DNA from 2 places in the Planococcus donghaensis genome. Region 1 is predicted to be linked to the other one. Evidence: predicted binding sites of a transcription regulator. Region 1 holds the regulator's gene; the other holds the start of a gene.
The links. The regulator NrdR, encoded in region 1, represses ribonucleotide reductase genes. The targets are predictions, from matches to a motif close to AACACNATATATNGTGTT.
Positions count from the first base shown of each region.

Region 2: a site for NrdR is predicted at 3,874-3,891, ahead of BCM40_RS07400 (vitamin B12-dependent ribonucleotide reductase). Genes of this name have one in related genera too.

Region 1 covers NZ_CP016543.2:1,270,099-1,275,772, forward strand. Annotated here, with positions in the region: gene BCM40_RS06355 (glyceraldehyde-3-phosphate dehydrogenase) at 1-680, shown strand, start outside; gene speD (adenosylmethionine decarboxylase) at 996-1,379, shown strand; gene nrdR (transcriptional regulator NrdR) at 1,493-1,969, shown strand; gene BCM40_RS06370 (replication initiation and membrane attachment family protein) at 1,981-3,357, shown strand; gene dnaI (primosomal protein DnaI) at 3,358-4,293, shown strand; gene thrS (threonine--tRNA ligase) at 4,815-5,674, shown strand, end outside.
Region 2 covers NZ_CP016543.2:1,472,252-1,477,925, forward strand. Annotated here, with positions in the region: gene gcvPA (aminomethyl-transferring glycine dehydrogenase subunit GcvPA) at 1-805, shown strand, start outside; gene gcvPB (aminomethyl-transferring glycine dehydrogenase subunit GcvPB) at 798-2,261, shown strand; gene BCM40_RS07390 (rhodanese-like domain-containing protein) at 2,419-2,802, opposite strand; gene BCM40_RS07395 (lipoate--protein ligase family protein) at 2,959-3,738, shown strand; gene BCM40_RS07400 (vitamin B12-dependent ribonucleotide reductase) at 3,925-5,674, shown strand, end outside.

The sequences.
Region 1 (5,674 bases):
CTAAAAAAGTAATCCTTACAGCACCAGGTAAACAAGAAGATATCACAATTGTTATGGGTGTAAATGATGACAAGTTAGATATTGAACATCACGACGTAATTTCAAATGCGAGTTGTACAACAAACTGTTTAGCGCCTGTCGTAAAAGTGTTGAATGATAGATTTGGTATTGAAAACGGTTTAATGACAACCATCCATTCGTACACAAACGACCAACAAAACTTGGACAATCCGCACAAAGATCTTCGTCGTGCTCGTGCTTGTGCTCAATCGATTATTCCCACTTCTACGGGTGCCGCGAAAGCGCTGTCATTAGTGCTGCCAGAATTGCAAGGGAAACTTCATGGCATGGCATTAAGAGTGCCAACCCCGAATGTATCGTTAGTTGACTTGGTTGTCGACTTAGAGACAGCGGTTACAATTGAAGACGTGAATCATGCTTTTGAAGAAGCATCGCAAAATAGTTTAGAAGGAATTTTAGGATTTACAATGGAGCCGTTGGTTTCAGTTGATTTTAACAGCAATCCGCAATCAGCCATTGTGGATGGTTTATCAACGATGGTGATTGGAGAACGAAAAGTGAAAGTGTTAGCTTGGTACGATAATGAATGGGGCTATTCCGCACGTGTCATTGATTTAACGAAAAAAGTAGCAAATGCGTTAGTGCTAGTATCAAAATAAAATAAAAACCCTATTTTCCGCTGTTTAAAGGGAAATATAGGGTTTTTCTTATGGATTTTTTTGGGGGAATTCAGGAATAATAAGATATTATTATTGCATTTACTATTAATACGTTTTATACTATGAATCGTAGTTGAAAAACGACTACCACTTCTGACTTTCCATCAAAGTAACTAGGAATTAGGAGCGTAAGATTTTTTATTCACATGACTGCTTAAAGGGTTAGGATCTCTTTGGACTAACTTTCCCCCGTGGTAGTCAACTTTGAATATTTTGCGCAAAAACCAAAATGATATCAAAGGGGGAAAACGAACCATGGAAACAATGGGACGTCACGTAATTGCAGAACTTTGGCAGTGTGATTTTGACAAATTAAACGATATGGATTTTATCGAACAAACTTTTGTTGATGCAGCACTCAAATCTGGAGCTGAAGTAAGAGAGGTAGCTTTTCATAAATTCGCACCACAAGGTGTTAGCGGAGTTGTGATTATCTCAGAATCTCACTTAACTATCCACAGTTTCCCAGAACACGGCTATGCGAGTGTAGATGTTTACACTTGCGGCGATCTTGATCCGACTATTGCAGCGGAATATATCGCAGAAGCACTAGGTTCAACATCACGCGAGCTTGTAGAAATACCACGCGGTATGGGGCCAGTAAGTGTTGAAAAATCCAAAGTTTCAGTAACAGCATAATCCATTTAACAAAAACACGTAAGCAGAGGATAAAATCCTCTGCTTTTTCTATTTTTCTAAAGAATTTTTGTTATACTATATAGACCAGATAGAGAAGTTAGGGAGATGTCAAAATGAAATGTCCAGCTTGCCAACATAACGGCACACGCGTTGTCGATTCAAGGCCAATAGACGAAATGAAGTCAATCAGAAGAAGAAGAGAATGCGAAGCTTGCGGATATCGCTTTACCACTTTTGAAAAAGTGGAAGAGATGCCACTGATTGTCGTCAAAAAAGATGGCTCGCGTGAAGAGTTCAGCCGCGAAAAAGTTTTACGTGGGTTAATTCGTGCGTGTGAAAAGCGGCCAGTATCTCTAGAAGTGCTGGAAGAAGTTGTATTCACAATTGAAAAAGACCTTCGACGCGAAGGCAATCCAGAGGTAAAGTCTGAAGAAGTTGGGGAGTTGGTTATGAACCGACTAGCAACCATTGACGAAGTGGCTTATGTTCGATTTGCGTCAGTGTATCGTCAATTTAAAGACATTACTGTTTTTATCGATGAACTTAAGGATTTATTAAATAAAGGACCAGAAGGCAAGAAAATCGATTGAGGTGGTGACTTATGACTGCATATTATAAAGAGTTGCAGCCTGCTGATCCATATCGTATTCGGTTGCCTTATCCATTTTCCAATTATGATCGGCAGCTTTTGACGCTATTGTATCAACCGATGATTGGTGCAGAGGCAATCGCATTGTATTTAACTTTGTGGGCTGAAGGCGAAGCATCGCGTGAAGAAACAACTCATTATACGTTAATGAATACACTAGGAAATCCCATCGCCAAAATATTTGATGCGAGAATTCAACTTGAAGCTATTGGGTTGTTAAAAACTTATAGAAGTAATGAAGGCGAACGCTCATTTATTTATGAGTTGTGCCCCCCGCTTGATCCGAAAACATTTTTTATGGATCCTTTGTTGTCGATGTTCTTGTTTAGTAAAATTGGAGAATCCTCTTACCGAAGAGTGCGGAATCGCTTTTTAGTGTACACCGAAATTCCAACGGATTACGAAGAAGTATCTCGTACATTTACGGACATATTTCAACCAGTACATGCCAAAGCAGGCTATCCATCTGTCAAAAAAGATTTACAAGAACGCAAAAAAGGCAATTATGAAGCCGATTCGGAATTTGATTTCGATTTACTAAGACAGGGCTTATCCGAGCAGTTAGTGCCTAAAAAAGTGTTGACCGCCACCATTAAAGATTTCATTACGAAACTGTCTTATTTATATAGTTGGGGACCGCTAGAAATGCAAAAAGTCATTTTATTAGCCATTGAGGACGATTATAAATTGACGGTAGAAGGTTTGAAAAAGTCGGCATCTGAGTATTATAAACTAACGGTATCTACGACTGCACCACAACTTGTTCAAGTGCATAAAACTGCTGAAAAACAAGAAGTCTCAACAGAAGCGCCGAAAACTAAACAAGACGAGTTACTCGTTTATTTAGAAACCGCTCCACCGATTCAAGTGTTGCGTGATATTGCCAATGGCAGTGAGCCGTTACCTGCTGATGTGGAGCTGGCCAATCAATTAGTCATTACGCATGGCATGAAGCCAGCGGTCGTTAATGTGCTACTACAGTATGTATTATTGCGTACGGATATGAAGTTAACAAAAGCATATGTAGAAAAAATTGCTTCGCATTGGTTGCGAAAAAATGTCACCACCGCAAAAGAAGCGATGGAAATTGCGCGTGTCGAGCATACTCAATACATGAAGTGGAAATCAGAAGGATCTCCGACGACTGTAGCAAAACCATTTACGGGCAGTGGAAACCGCAAGCCGGTGCGCGAAGAAAAGCTACCAGAATGGTTCCATAAAAAAGATCAAACAGCAGCTCCTAAAGTTGAACCGAAAAATGAAAGTTTAGAAGTAGAGAAACAAAAGCTCCTAGCAAAACTGGCGCTGAAGAAAGGAAAAGGTGGTTAAATGGAACCGATTCGCGAAACCTTAAAACGTGTGGTCAATGCGCCTGCTTTTTCTGAGCGTTATAGTGAAATGCGTAAAGAAGTGCTAGCGCATCCTGGCGTTCAAAAATTTCTTGAAGATCATTCAGAAGAAATCGATGCCCCAACGATTGATCGCGGGCTCGGGAAATTGTATGAGTATATCGATCAATCCCACCACTGCAATAAATGTCCGAGCTTAGATACTTGTATTAATCATCTTAAAGGCTTTGAACCAAATTTAGTGTTAGAACGTGGAACAATCGGAATTTCTTATACAAAATGCCGCCTGAAAGAAGCGAATGATAACAAACGTCACGCTTCTTCATTAATCCACAGCATGTATATGCCAAAAGAAGTGATGCAAGCAACGCTTTCAGGCTTTGATTTGGATGATAGCCGTATGGCTGCGTTCCGTGCTGTTGGAGATTTCCTTGATCAAGCAACAGGACCTGACAATTTACCTGAAAAAGGATTGTATCTTTACGGGCAATTCGGTATCGGGAAATCGTATTTATTAAGCGCAGTGGCAAATGAACTGGCTGAAATCAATGTCAAATCCGTTCTGGTGTTTGTACCAGAATTTATGCGGGAAATGAAACAAGCAATTGGCGATCAAACTTTGCAAGAAAAAGTAGATTACGTGAAAAAAGCAGATGTTTTGATGCTAGACGATATTGGCGCTGAAGCGATGTCGAGCTGGACACGTGATGAAGTACTCGGCACCATTTTGCATTACCGCATGTCAGAGAAATTGCCGACATTTATGTCTTCTAATTTTAGTTATTCGGAACTGGAATATCACTTAACATATTCACAGCGCGGCGAAAAAGAAGATTTAAAAGCAGCGCGTATTATGGAACGAATTCGCGCGTTAACTACGCCAGTAAAACTAGATGGTCGTAACCGACGAAATTAACCGCGGAACTATTGCCTTTTGGAACAATTCGGTTTATAGTAATAACAATCGAACCAAGATTTTACATGCTTTGACGAGGACATGAGTGGACATATACGACTTTCAGAGAGAGAAGCCTTGGCTGTGAGCTTCTTAAGTATCGTTTTTCCATTTACCCCCTTTGAGCAGCAGCTGTGAACAGTTTTCTAACTAGCAGCTGACGGTACCGGCCCGTTAGCCGATGCAGAGCTTCTTTCAAGATAGACTTGTCTATGTTGAAGTGAAGAAGGGTGGAACCACGAGCTAAAGCTTCGTCCCTTTTGGGATGGGGCTTTTTTCTGTGGAAAAAAAGAAAAGCGGAAATGGCCGTTTTGCTCTGACAGGCATAAGGTGGACTTCCGAAGCGGCATGTTTTGGCCGCACAGGAAGGACAGTTTATGACCCGAGGAGCAGGCCATTGCAGCTAGACAAGAATAAAGAAATGTCTACCAGACCCTGTGGTTTAGGCATTTCACTAGATTTAATTAAAAGGAGAGATTGGCATGGCAGACATGATTCAACTAAAGTTCCCTGATGGGGCAGTAAAAGAATTTGAGCAAGGCGTGACAACTGAAGAGATTGCACAATCGATCAGCCCAGGATTACGCAAAAAAGCATTAGCTGGTAAAGTAGACGGCAAGTTAGTCGATTTGCGTACGCCGTTAACTGAAGATGGTGAAATCGCCATTGTGACACCAGAATCAGATGAAGCATTGGAAATTTTACGTCACAGTAGTGCGCATTTATTGGCTCAAGCGATCAAGCGCATGTACCCAGATGCAAAACTTGGCATTGGTCCAGTGATCGAACATGGTTTTTATTACGACATCGACACAGAAACAGCGATCACTTCAGAAGACTTGCCGTTGATCGAAAAAGAAATGAAACAAATCATTAACGAAAATGTTGAAGTTATTCGTCATGACGTAACTCGCGCAGAAGCACAAGAGCGGTTTGCAGCAATTGAAGATCCTTATAAATTAGAACTGCTTGAAGCGATTCCAGAAGGCGATCAAGTGTCAATTTATGAACAAGGCGACTTTTTCGATCTTTGCCGCGGCGTGCACGTGCCATCAACTGGTAAATTAAAAGAATTTAAATTGCTAAGTGTGGCTGGTGCCTATTGGAGAGGGAACAGTGATAACAAAATGCTTCAACGCATTTACGGAACTGCTTTTTTCAAAAAAGAAGATTTAAAAGCGCATCTTGAAATGTTAGAAGAAGCAAAAGAACGCGATCACCGCAAAATCGGGAAAGAATTGAATTTATTCATGAACTCCCAAAAAGTTGGCCAAGGCTTGCCAATGTGGCTTCCAAAAGGCGCAACAATTCGTCGTATTATCGAGCGCTATATCGTGGATAA
Region 2 (5,674 bases), 200 kb from region 1:
GAAAAATGGCCATACCGATTTGGATGCCTTAAAAGAAATGATGGATGACAACGTCGCAACGGTGATGATTCAATATCCAAACTTTTTCGGTCAAGTTGAAAACTTAAAAGAAATTGAGCCGATAGTTCACGAATCTGGCGCGTTGCTATCCGTTTCTTCAAATCCATTAGCACTTGGTGCGCTTACGGCTCCTGGTCAATTGGGTGCAGATATTACAGTAGGAGATGCCCAGCCTTTCGGAATTCCTGAAGCATACGGCGGACCTCACTGTGGTTATTTTGCAGTAACGAAAAAACTAATGCGCAAAGTACCCGGTCGCTTAGTTGGCGAAACAACGGATGAAGAAGGTCGTCGTGGATTTGTATTAACATTGCAAGCGCGTGAACAACATATTCGTCGCGATAAAGCGACATCGAATATCTGCTCGAACCAAGCGTTAAATGCATTAGCTGCATCTGTTGCTATGACAGCGCTTGGCAAAGTCGGCACACAAGAAATTGCCAAACAAAACATTGTCAAAACACATTACATGAAACAACAATTGAAAAAAGCTGGATTTGAAATTGTCTTTGAAGGCGCTCATTTCAATGAAATCGTTGTGAAAACAAAAGAATCTGTAAAGCAATTAAACGATCGTTTGTTTGAACAAGATATGATCGGCGGCTACGATCTTGGGCTAAGCTACGACGAATTCCAAAACCATATGCTCGTTGCAGTTACTGAACAACGGACAAAAGAAGAAATTGATGCATTCGTACAGGAAATTGCTGCGAAAAAACAGGAAGTGGGGGCTACTCATGCATAAGGACAACCAAGCGCTAATTTTTGAATTGACGAAAGAAGGCCGCGTCGGCTATAGTTTGCCGACACTTGATGTACCAGAAGTTGACTTGAGTGAGCTATTGCCGACTGATTTAATCCGTACAGAAGCAGCAGAACTGCCTGAAGTATCGGAACTGGATATTATGCGTCATTACACAGCGTTATCGAACCGTAACCACGGTGTAGACTCAGGTTTCTATCCACTAGGTTCATGCACAATGAAATACAACCCGAAAATCAACGAATCTGTTGCACGATTCCCTGGGTTTGCGAACATCCATCCGTTACAAGATGAGAAAACAGTTCAAGGTGCTCTTGAATTGATGTTTGATTTACAAGAACATTTAAAAGAAATCACAGGCATGGACGAAGTAACGTTACAACCAGCTGCAGGCGCACATGGTGAATGGACTGGTTTAATGATGATTCGCGCATACCACGAGTCTCGCGGGGATTTCAAACGTACGAAAGTTATTGTTCCCGATTCAGCACATGGCACAAACCCAGCTTCAGCAACTGTTGCTGGATTTGAAACGGTAACGGTTAAATCGAGTGACCAAGGACTTGTCGACTTAGAAGATTTGAAACGCGTTGTTGGAGATGATACAGCAGCATTAATGTTAACCAACCCAAATACACTCGGCTTGTTTGAAGAACAAATTTTAGAAATGGCTGCGATTATTCACGAAGTGGGCGGGAAACTGTATTATGACGGTGCCAACTTAAACGCAGTTATGTCTAAAGCACGTCCTGGAGACATGGGCTTTGATGTAGTTCACTTGAACTTACACAAAACATTCACCGGACCTCACGGAGGCGGTGGTCCTGGGTCAGGTCCAGTTGGCGTGAAAAAAGATTTAATGCCGTACTTACCAAAACCAGTATTGGTGAAAAAAGACGAAGCGTATACGTTTGATTATGACCGTCCAAAGTCAATCGGTCGTGTAAAACCGTTCTATGGCAACTTCGGAATTAACGTCCGTGCATACACCTACATCCGTTCAATGGGGCCAGACGGCTTGAAAGCTGTAACAGAATACGCCGTGTTAAACGCTAACTACATGATGCGTAGACTGCAACCTCATTTCGACTTGCCGTATGACCGTCATTGTAAGCATGAATTCGTATTAAGTGGTCGTCGTCAGAAGAAGTTGGGCGTCCGCACATTGGATATGGCAAAACGCTTACTTGACTTTGGCTACCATCCGCCAACAATCTACTTCCCGTTAAATGTAGAAGAAGGCATGATGATCGAACCAACAGAAACCGAATCAAAAGAAACGTTGGATGCTTTTATTGACGCGATGATTCAAATTGCAAAAGAAGTAGAAGAAAATCCAGAAATCGTCCAAAACGCACCGCATACAACGGTGATCAATCGTTTAGATGAAACAAAAGCCGCACGTCAACCAGTGCTTCGTTACCGTAAAGCTGAATAGAAAACAAAAAGACGTGTTGGCCATCGTGGCTCACGTCTTTTTTACGTTAAAGCGAATCCTCTTAAAACCGCTCTGAGTGGTTGTTATTGTTTTGGAATAGAAATAGTCGCAAAGACCGAAAAAACCCTTCCAGCAATGCGTGGAAGGGTTTTAAAATTTAGTTTTTAGATTTGATCTTGCCAGTCCATTGTTTGAACCCGCCTTGCAGTTGGAACAATTGGTTATAGCCTTTTTTCTGTAAGAAAATAGCAACCCGGCCACTGCGTGCTCCGTTTTGGTCATATAAATAAACCGGTTTGTCTTCGCGGATTTCTTTGTAGCGCTGACGTAATTGTGATTGTGGAATATTACGCGCTCCAAGAATATGTCCTGCCGCAAAATCTTTTGGCTCGCGTACGTCAATTAATTGCGCTTTGCGGTAGCCCTCGATAAATTGTTCTTGTGTCAAGTTCGTGACAGCTTTTTTCATGCGGAAATACGTAACTACCGCATAAATAATGATTGCCAATAGTACTGCGATTGTAATGTACAAAAATTCCAATGATCTTGCCCCTTTCTCATCTTCTTTTATTATAAGAGAAGAGATGACGGATATTCAATGCCAATGTTACACTAATTATCGGAAATAGGAGGCGATCTTGTGAAATATCCAAAATGGATGTTTATAAATTCAGGTAAAGGTACCCCATCTTTTAATATGGCGCTTGATGAAGCTTTATTAAATTGGCATAGCCAAGGGCTTATTCCGCCTGTTATTCGGTTTTATGGTTGGCAGCCTGCAGCCCTTTCAATCGGTTATTTTCAAAAAGTAGAAAAAGAAATTGATATGGAAGCTGTGAAACGATTAGGGCTTGGATTTGTTCGTCGACCGACTGGCGGCCGTGGCGTGCTTCATGAACATGAACTTACATATAGCATTATTGTTAGTGAAGATTATCCGGATATGCCGGAAACTGTTACCGAAGCCTATCGTGTGCTAAGCGAAGGTTTATTAAAAGGGTTTCAGAATTTGGGATTGGAAGCTTATTTTTCCGTACCTGATACCGAAGACAAACGAGCCGATTTAAAAAAACCAAAATCAGCCGTATGCTTTGATGCACCAAGTTGGTATGAAATGGTCGTTGAAGGGAAAAAAGTAGCTGGCAGTGCCCAAACCCGCCAAAAAGGAGTTATTTTACAGCACGGGGCTATTTTAATCGACTTGGATGCTGAAAAGCTCTTGTCGGTTTTTAAATTTCAAAACGAAGAAGCGAAAGAGCGGATGCGCGTCAAAATTCCTGAAAAAGCAGTCGCGATCAATTCGTTACGTGATAAACCTGCCACCGCAGAAGAATGTGTAGTGGCATTTAAAGCTGGATTTGAACAAGCGTTGTCGGTTGAATTAGAACCCTACATGTTGACGGAGCAACAACTTGCCGAAGTCAAGGCTTTAGAAGAAAAAAAATATGCCAATTCTGAATGGAATTTTCGGGCGTAGAGTCTTTAGCCTTATTTTTTTGCGTGCATGTGCTAAAAACCTTGATAAATAAAGCTTTTTACTTCGTTCGGATTTTCCAGCAGAAACTTGTTATTGTAAACAAGTTTCAATATGTAGTATGATGGGAATCGAAGTAATACTATATATAGTATCCGACTCCATATATCACAAAGGAGGAATTGTCAAATGGTTTCCGCCACACAATCCCATTATTCATTAAACGCACAAGCTTTAAACGAAGATATTAAGACGTTTCCGCAAGTGCACGAAATTACACCAGATATGAAGTTAACGCACAAAGGGGTCTCTCGTCTTGTCATGATCGATCGCTATTCTTTTAAGGATACGGAAAAAAAGACACTTAAAGCAGGTGATTTTGTTGTTTTAACTGTCAAAGAAGATCCGAAATTTCCAGCTCGTGGCCTTGGATATATTGTATCTATTGATACACAAGCTAACAAAGCTCAAGTTTGGATTGAGGAAGATTACAGAAGCGCGATTGACAATCCGCAAGAACAAGAAGCAGGCATCGTCAATCGTCCAATCGACGTGATTGAAAAGCCGATGGAAGTGTTCTACGAGCAGATTGCGAAACGTAACGCTACAGGACTAGCTTCGGTAGAAACAACTCCTGAAAAGCGTCAAGAATGGTTCGAGAAATTTTATCAGCAATTGGTTGGGTTGAAATTCATTCCGGCTGGACGAGTTCTTTACGGAGCAGGAGCAGATACAGATGTAACGTATTTCAACTGTTACGTGATGCCGTTTGTAGCAGATTCGCGCGAAGGTATTTCGGACCACCGCAAACAAGTAATGGAAATCATGAGTCGTGGTGGCGGTGTCGGAACAAACGGATCTACACTTCGTCCCCGTAATACGTTAGCTCGTGGAGTTAACGGCAAATCATCAGGGTCAGTTTCTTGGTTGGATGATATTGCGAAATTGACGCATCTTGTTGAGCAAGGTGGATCAAGACGCGGTGCTCAAATGATCATGCTTGCAGACTGGCATCCAGATATTGCAGAATTTATCATTTCGAAAATGCAAAATCCACGCATTTTGCGTTATTTGATCGAAAATACGCAAGATGAGACGATTAAAAAATTAGCTCATGATAAATTGAAATTCAAGGCATTGTCAGCTCAAGAAGAAGCCATGTATCAAGGAATCTTAAACTACCGTACAATTCCTGGTATGGGCGGATTCAATGAGAAAATTATGCGTGATGCTGAAGCTAAATTGCGCGACGGTGGAACGTATTCTGTTCATAATGAAGAGTTTTTAACAGGGGCGAATATTTCTGTAACGTTAACGAGCGATTTCATGACAGCTGTTGAAAACGATGCTGATTTCGAGTTGCGTTTCCCAGCAGTTGAATCGTATTCAAAAGATGAAATGGCTGTTTACAATGAAAAATGGCAAGAAGTTGGCGATGTTCGTGAATGGGAACGTATGGGCCATGGCGTCCGTGTTTACCGCACGATGAAAGCACGTGAACTATGGAACTTGATCAATATTTGTGCTACGTATTCTGCAGAACCAGGCATTTTCTTTATCGATAATGCCAATGAAAAAACAAATGCGGCAGCATATGGCCAAAAAGTCGTTGCAACAAATCCATGTGGTGAACAGCCGTTAGCTCCGTATTCTGTGTGTAACTTGGCTGCGGTCAACTTGGCACAATTTGCGGATCCAAAAACAAAAACGATTGATTTTGAAAGCTTGAAAGAAACCGTTCGAGTTGGCGTTCGCATGCAAGACAACGTCATTGATGCAACACCATATTTCCTTGAAGAAAACCAAGTACAAGCACTTGGCGAACGCCGTGTAGGTCTCGGCGTTATGGGATTAGCTGATTTGCTAATCTACTGTGACAAAGAATATGGTTCGCCAGAAGGCAACGAACTTGTAGATCAAATCTTCAAAACGATTGCTA